2 regions of the Pseudoalteromonas sp. JC3 genome follow, and region 2 is predicted to be linked to the other one. Evidence: predicted binding sites of a transcription regulator. Region 2 holds the regulator's gene; the other holds the start of a gene.

Region 1 (4,209 bases), 1.9 Mb from region 2:
CAAGGCCTCTCGCGAAGGCGCGAATATGTTCGGGCGTGGTGCCACAGCAGCCGCCAACAATATTGATAAATCCTTCATTACCCCAATCGATAATCTCTTTCGCCATGTCGTCGGCTTCTAGGTCGTATTCACCAAACTCGTTAGGAAGCCCTGCGTTTGGATGCACTGAGGTAAAGGTTTCACAAACCCGTGACAGCTCTTCTACATATTGTCTTAATAAATCTGGGCCTAGCGCGCAATTTAGGCCAATGGAGATTGGCTTAATATGACGAATGGAGTTATAAAACGCCTCTGTGGTTTGCCCTGAAAGCGTGCGACCGGAAGCATCGGTAATTGTGCCCGAGATCATAACAGGCAGAGTGACACCCGCTTGCTCAAATGCTTCTTCTACGCCGTAAGACGCGGCTTTGGCGTTGAGCGTATCAAAAATAGTCTCAATCAAAATAAGGTGAGCACCGCCTTCAATAAGGGCAAGCGTTGATTCGACATAGGCTGCAACCAACTTGTCAAAAGTGATATTGCGAAAACCAGGGTCGTTTACATCTGGAGAAATCGAACAGGTTTTTGACGTTGGGCCAAGTACACCTGCCACATAGCGAGGCTTGCTGGGATCTTTGGCGGTAAATTCATCACATACCGCACGTGCAAGCTTCGCCGATTCAAGATTAATCTCGCGGCTTAGGCTTGCCATGTCATAATCTTCCATCGAGATGGTGGTGGCGTTAAAAGTATTGGTTTCAATGATATCTGCGCCAGCAGCTAGGTAATCGCGATGGATCTGTTTGATTATCTCAGGCTGCGTCAAACTTAGCAGATCGTTGTTGCCTTTGATAAGGACATGCCAATCTTTAAAGCGCTCACCACGATAGTCTTGTTCTTCTAATTTGTGCTTTTGGATCATGGTTCCCATTGCACCATCTAAGATCAGAATACGTTGCTGCATTGCTTGCTTAAGCTGCTCTGCTATTTGCTCACCGTTTACGGCTACATTATTCGGCATAATTGTTAGTCCTTACATCTTGGCTAACTAAGTTAATATCATAAGGTGTGGTTTGGTAAACATAGTAGTTTAACCAATTTGAGAATAACAAGAATGCATGGCTTTGCCATGTCTTAGATGGACGTTTGCTGGTGTCATTCTCAGGAAAATAGTTCTCAGGCTGCGGTGCGTTGGCCATTTTTTCACAATCGCGAAGATATTCTTTTTGTAGCGTATCGGCGTCGTATTCAGGATGACCGGTAATGTATACTTGGCTACCTGAGTGATTTTTAATTAAGTAAGCGCCCACTTTTTCAGAGCCTGCTAACACCACTAGGTCTTTACACGCATTAATTTTATCGATGTCGATGTGGCCATAACGTGAGTGTGGCACCAAAAACTCATCATCAAAACCGCGAGTGAGCGCCCCGTGGTCAAAATAACAGTGGTGCTTAAATACGCCACACAGTTTGTCATTTTTGAGTGCTCGCTTTAACCCATAATGGTGATACAAACCGGCATGTGCGGCCCAACAAGAAAACAGGGTTGAAGTAACATGGTGCTCAGCCCAATCAAAAAACGCCTGTAATTCCTGCCAATACACCACATCGTCATATTCAAGATGCGCCAGCGGCGCACCGGTGACTATCAAAGCATCATAGTTTTGATCTTTCACATCCGAAAAATAGCGGTAAAACATATCTAGATGTTGCTCTGAGTTTTCAGAGCTACGGTGGGTGTCCAGTCGCAACAAATCAACATTCACCTGCAAAGGGGTATTTGCCAGTAATCGGATAAATTGCACCTCAGTCTCCACCTTATTCGGCATCAAGTTTAATATCGCGAGCCGCATTGGGCGGATCTCTTGCGTTGATGCACGACTTTGTGGCATCACGAACACATTTTCATGACGCAATTGGGCAATGGCTGGGAGTTCGTCGGTGACGGTGATTGGCATGCGCTGCTCCAGACTAATCGAATGGCATTATTATGGACAAAAACTGGAAAAATTCAACCTCTAGATGTATGGACGTCTAAACATTTGTGATAATAATTTGATGCCTAACCTCTCACTGATTATTTCAATTTATGTATACTTGCCATCATATAAATAAACACAAGAAACTTGATATTTATGATTGGTATTGGCGAAGCGGCAGCGATTGCGGCGGCTGGGGTATGGGCTGGCTCAACCATACTGTATAAACGATTTAGCCATCACCTTAGTCCATTTGAGTTGAACGTTAGCAAAGGCGTCATCGCTTCTGCTTTGATGATCTTGTGTTTGCTCATCGCAGGTGATGCTATGTATCCGACCTTACTCTCGAGCTGGGGCTGGCTGATAGCCAGTGGGATACTGGGCATAGCGATTGGTGACAGCGCTTACTTTGCCGCACTCAGAAATATAGGCCCTGCTCGCACTTTGGTTATTGAAAGTCTTGCACCTGCCATCGCGGGGATCTTAAACATTGTGCTCCTTGGTGTTTATCTCAGCGCATCCGCTTGGCTCGGCATTGCAGTGACAACCGTTGGTGTGATGTTGGCGATTAAGCCAAGTAGAAGCCAGCCGGTATTAGACAAAAAACATTATCTCTTGGGAGTCTGTTTTGCACTCACGGCTGCCATTTGCCAAGCTGCGGGTATGGTGCTTTCCAAAGGTGCGCTAAATAACGAAAGCATTAGTAGTTTGTGGGCGGCACTTATTCGCTTGGGATCCGGCACCCTATTTGTGGCCTTTATTGTTGTTTGTTTGAAATCACAAAGCCTGTTTAAAGCACTCACACTTAAACAAATCGACGGTAAAAACTGGTTATTCGTTGCAGTGTTTTTTGGCACCTTTATTGGGCTTTGGCTACAGTTAATTTCCGTTAATCATACTGATCCCGCTATCGCACAAACCATCTTTGCAACGGCACCGCTTATGGTGATGACAATTGGACTACTGCGCAGAGAAGCTATTACTAAGTCTATGATGTTTGGAGGCCTAATTGCTTTAGCTGGGGTGTTTTTATTGCTAAAGGGATAGCCAATATCACACTTAATATGTGTGCATATTGGCCTGAATTTGGGGTTAATTTACCACCGAAACAGAGGCAAAATACAAAAAGTAATCAACCTAAGATTTATTAAAGGCAGACACGACTTTTTGTTACCACTATATTAATATGTAAAAACAATGTATATAGACTAATATTTATGCCTTTGCTTGCTTTGTTTTTCGCATTACTGCTCGTTGTGTTACCGGCGCATGGTTCAGAATGCCCAGGTGCCAATAATGCTAATCTCACAAGCCAGATTTTGTCTTGTAAGCAACATCTTGAAACGCTTGAACCCAACGGTGCTCAAGCTTTTGATGCACATCTTGAGCTTGTTAGCTTGTATCGTCGAGCGGGTGACATAAAGCTCAGCAATCAAATACTGGATGAGTTGATGGCATGGAAGTTAACCACACTCCAACGCTTTCAGGTGTTAAGACAAAGTGGTATTAATCGTTATCGCCAGCGCAATTATATTCAAGCGCTGGAGAGCTTCCACGAAGCGCAAACGCTTGCGGCTAAGTTGCAACAAAACGAACTCCTGGGTAAATCGGCAAACGATTTAGCTAATGCCTATCAGGCACTCGGAGATTTAGACACCGCCCTTACTTTATTTTTAGAAAGCTACCAAATAGCGAAAGCAACAAATGACCTACAGAGACAAGCGATCACGCTTAACAATTTAGGGAATGTATCGAGGGATATTAATCAGTTGGATGATGCCATCCTCTCGTTTCGTCAAGCCCACGCGCTCCACCAGCAAGCTGGCGACCAAACTAAAGCGAATCACACCTTGCTAAGCATCGCGGAGGTATTTTACAAAAAGCGCGACTACAACAAAGCAACTGAAATAATTGAAGATTTACTTCAACCTTTGACACAAAGCGGTGCCTATACCCAATTGTCTCGAGCCTATTTATTATTGGCCGAAATTGCCATTGCTCAAAATCATATCACTCAGGCACAACAGCAACTTGCTTCATTTAAACGTACTCGGCAACTAATTCAACACGGTAAAGTGGATCAGCGAGCACTGCTTATTGAGGCCAAACTCAAGCAGCTTGAGGGCGATAACCTAACAGCACAAACGATACTTAAACAGGGGCTTGAAGCACATAATCAGCAAAATAGTCAGCTTACGGAGTTATTTTACATTGCCTTATTGCAGTCCCAACTACAAACACACGCTTATAA
Region 2 (4,209 bases):
TTAATATAAACTAAAGTCAGTATATTGCGATTAAATGTCGGTATCTTGACGTTAAAGTTGGTTAAGTTGCAATTTTCTTATTGTTTTTATAGTTGGTGTACATTTGTGCTAATTTTATACATTCCGTGCTGGTTTTAGCGTCTTGTTTTTTAAGTTTTAGTCATTTTATTTGTGAAATATTTCTTAAAATTGAGCTTATCTTCTCGGAAAAGTATAGAAAATACCATGCTAGTGGATAGACCTGATTTTACTTGAATAATGAGCAAAACTCGGTATTGTGTGAATACGGTCGATTAACTATATGTCCTATTGACATACCGCGACAGCAAAGCACATACGCTTGTTGAGTGGTTGAATGTCGTCGCTCATATAGTTAATCGCACTGTGTGTTGCTGTAACCAGCTAGCTAGGTTGCCAACATTCAGAATGCGAACGTTTACCACACTCTCACATTAACTTCGTAGGAAAATATCGCGCCATGACAGACTTTCGTCAACAAGCTCTAGATTATCACGAGAAGCCCGTTCCAGGTAAAATCAGTGTTGAACTCACTAAACCTGCCGAGACCGTAAAAGACTTAGCACTTGCATACAGCCCAGGTGTTGCAGAGCCAGTACGTGAAATCGCGGCTGATCCGGCGAATGCATACCGTTACACGGGTAAAGGAAATATGGTTGCGGTGATCAGTAATGGTACGGCAATTCTTGGCTTGGGTAACTTAGGTCCTTTGGCGTCAAAGCCTGTTATGGAAGGTAAGGCACTATTATTTAAGCGTTTTGCGGGCCTTGATTCAATCGATATCGAAGTTAAGCACAACACCACTGAAGACTTCATCAATACTGTGGCAAATATCGCAGACACATTTGGTGGTATTAACCTTGAAGATATTAAAGCGCCAGAGTGTTTTGAAATTGAGCGCGCGCTAATTGAACGTTGTGACGTTCCTGTATTCCATGATGATCAGCACGGCACTGCAATTGTAACCGCTGCGGGTATGCTGAATGCGTTGGAAATCCAAGGTAAAGATATTCATGATGCGATTATTGTGTGTCTTGGCGCGGGTGCAGCCGCTATTGCTTGTATGGAATTACTGATCAAATGCGGTGCTCAACGTGAGCACATCTATATGCTGGACAGAAAAGGCGTGATCCATACTCGTCGTGATGACCTAAATGAATACAAAGAGCTGTTTGCAAACAACACGGATAAGCGTACGTTACAAGACGTGATTGCAGATGCGGACGTATTTGTTGGTGTTTCTGGCCCAGACTTACTTTCTGCTGAGGATCTAAAGCTAATGGCTGACAAGCCAGTGGTATTCGCTTGTTCTAACCCAGACCCTGAGATCAGCCCTGAAGTTGCACACGGTGCACGTAATGATTTGATCATGGCGACAGGCCGCTCGGATTATCCAAACCAAGTAAATAATGTACTGTGTTTCCCGTTTATCTTCCGTGGTGCGCTTGATGTACGCGCAACCGCTATCAATGACGAGATGAAGATTGCAGCGGTTGAAGCAATTAGAACGATTGCGAAAGAGCCTGTACCTGCTGAAGTGTTAAAAGCGGCTGACGTAGATAGTCTAGAGTTTGGTCCTGAGTATATTATTCCAAAACCAATGGATCCACGTTTGTTACCTCGTATCGCAAAAGCGGTAGCGGTAGCTGCAATTGAATCAGGCGTGGCACAAATCGATATGCCAGCTGGATATATGGAATAATACCATTGGTATTATTCAAATGAAAAAGCCTCGATTGAGGCTTTTTTTGTGTCTGTATTTCCAGAGCGAAAGAGCAGTTATCACTCTTCGTTTATTTCTGGGATCTCCAAACCGCGCTCTTCCATTATTTGTCTTACCTCTAAAGGAATACGCTCTGGATTATCTTTTCTCAAGTCTTCATCGCTCGGCAGTGGCTGACCTGTGAAGGCATGTAGAAACGCCTCACATAAAAGCTCACTGTTCGTGGCATGACGTAAGTTATTCACTTGGCGACGTGTACGCTCATCAGTTAGCACTTTGAGTACATTCAGAGGTATGCTCACCGTGATCTTTTTTACTTGCTCTGCTTTCTTACCGTGTTCTGCATATGGGTGAATATACTCACCGTTCCATTTTGCCATAATTGTGTACTTGCCTCAGTTACATCAATGCCAATATGACTGGGTTCTGGTCTACATTATTCACCAACCGCATGAATATAGGGATAACCTTACGAATTAAAGATAAATCCCAAACTCAAATAGATGAATAAACTAATCCGCCATAGCGAGATAGAAGAATCTCTGCCATAGTTTTCAATAACTCAGTCGTATTAGCAACGCCTAGAGTGGCGAAATTTTATCGGTTTAAAAAAGATAGTCAAATACTAGTTATTTAGCCATTTAGCAGTATAAATGTTTTGACTTCTGGTTTCTGTTGTTCTAACCTTTTAGACGTCTAAACATCCAACTATCTAGGTGACCTTATGAGTCAAGTTAATAAATCGACGGTAGCAGTGCGTCACGGTATAGAAGCTGATAAAGCGCATGGGGCAGTAGTGCCACCGCTTTACCTTTCTACCACCTATTCTTTTGCCGATTTTGATACCAAACGCGACTACGATTATGGCCGCAGCGGTAACTTTAATCGTGATGTGCTTGCACAGGCACTTACCGAACTTGAAGGTGGTGCTCGTGGTATTATTACCGCCACTGGCATGGCTGCCGTTCACCTAGTAACTCAACTGCTTAACCATGACGATACGCTGGTTATTCCACATGACTGCTATGGTGGTAGCTATCGCTTGTTTACATCGCTTGCAAAGCGTGGATTGCTCAAATTAACAGTCTTGGATCTCACGCAACCTGAAAGTCTTGCGCAGCTGCAGCAGATCAAACCTAAATTAGTTTGGATTGAAACACCAAGTAACCCAATTTTGCGGTTAACGGATATAGAAGCTGTCGTAAATGCAGCACACGCTGTGGGGGCTTTGGTCGCCGCTGACAACACCTTCTTGTCTCCTGCATTACAAAACCCCATTGCCTTTGGCGTGGATGTCGTCGTGCATTCAACCACTAAATATATCAATGGTCATTCTGATGTAGTGGGGGGCGCGGTGATCGCGCGTACACAGGAATTGGGTGATGAGTTAGCTTGGTGGGCGAATAATATCGGTATTACCGGTGCACCTTTTGATAGTTACCTTACCCTACGTGGACTGCGCACCTTAAATGTACGTTTACGCCAACATCAAGAAAATGCTCAGCTTATTGCAGAATATTTAGAAAAGTCGCCGTATGTTAGCCAAGTTTATTACCCTGGCCTTGAGTCGCATCCTCAACACGAACTTGCGAAAAAACAACAGCTCGGCTTTGGTGGCATGGTGAGCTTTGATATCAAAGGCGATCTGCAAACATCTGCGAAGTTTTTAACGTCTCTAACGCACTTTTCATTGGCAGAATCTTTAGGTGGGGTTGAGAGTCTTATTTGTCATCCAGCGACGATGACACACGCGGGTATGGATCCGCAAGCACGTTTAGAAGCGGGAGTGGGCGACACGTTGATTCGTATTTCTGTAGGCATTGAAGATGCACAGGATCTCATTGCAGATCTGGAATCGGGATTTGCATGTATTGATGAAAGTCAGGCGAGTGATGATGCTAAGTCATTCAAATTAACGCCTGCACATACAGTAGCGTTGTGGTGAGTAAATGGCAAAAGTAGTACATAAGTTTGGTGGTTCGAGTTTAAGCTCGCCAGAGCGTTATCAGGCGGTTGCCAAGATAGTGTTAGAGCAATGTCAACTAGGTGACAGTGTTGTGGTTTCTGCTGCAGGAAAAACAACGAATACCCTAGTGAAGTTATGGCAAAGCTTTGAGCAGCAAGATGTTCGCGCATTCAACGATGTTTTATTACAAGTTGAAAATCATCAACGTGAATTAATTGATGCCCTGTTTGTAGGTGAACAACACAGTGTGTTACTCAAACAGCTTGTCAATGAGCTGCAAGCAATCGCTTCAGGACGAGAAGAACAGCATCTTCACTACGCGAGTTTACTTGCACATGGAGAGCTATGGTCGGCTCGTATATTAGCAAACTACCTAAGTTCTCAAGGTATCGAAGCCAAAGCTATCGACGCTCGTACGTTATTTGTACAACAAGAGGGGGTGTTACTACACGCCCATAACAAAGAAGCGTGCTATCGCGCAATTGATGATCACGCTATCTAT

What was found. The regulator MetJ, encoded in region 2, represses methionine synthesis genes. The targets are predictions, from matches to a motif close to TAGACGTCTAGACGTCTA.
Region 1: a site for MetJ is predicted at 1,999-2,016, ahead of QSH61_RS05905 (homoserine O-succinyltransferase). Genes of this name have one in related genera too.

Annotation. Positions count from the first base shown of each region.
Region 1 covers NZ_CP127855.1:1,435,376-1,439,584, reverse strand. Annotated here, with positions in the region: gene QSH61_RS05910 (homocysteine S-methyltransferase family protein) at 1-1,000, opposite strand, end outside; gene QSH61_RS05905 (homoserine O-succinyltransferase) at 990-1,937, opposite strand; gene QSH61_RS05900 (DMT family transporter) at 2,115-3,005, shown strand; gene QSH61_RS05895 (tetratricopeptide repeat protein) at 3,176-4,209, shown strand, end outside.
Region 2 covers NZ_CP127855.1:3,907,120-3,911,328, reverse strand. Annotated here, with positions in the region: gene QSH61_RS17030 (malic enzyme-like NAD(P)-binding protein) at 479-1,720, shown strand; gene metJ (met regulon transcriptional regulator MetJ) at 1,801-2,121, opposite strand; gene metB (cystathionine gamma-synthase) at 2,466-3,686, shown strand; gene metL (bifunctional aspartate kinase/homoserine dehydrogenase II) at 3,691-4,209, shown strand, end outside.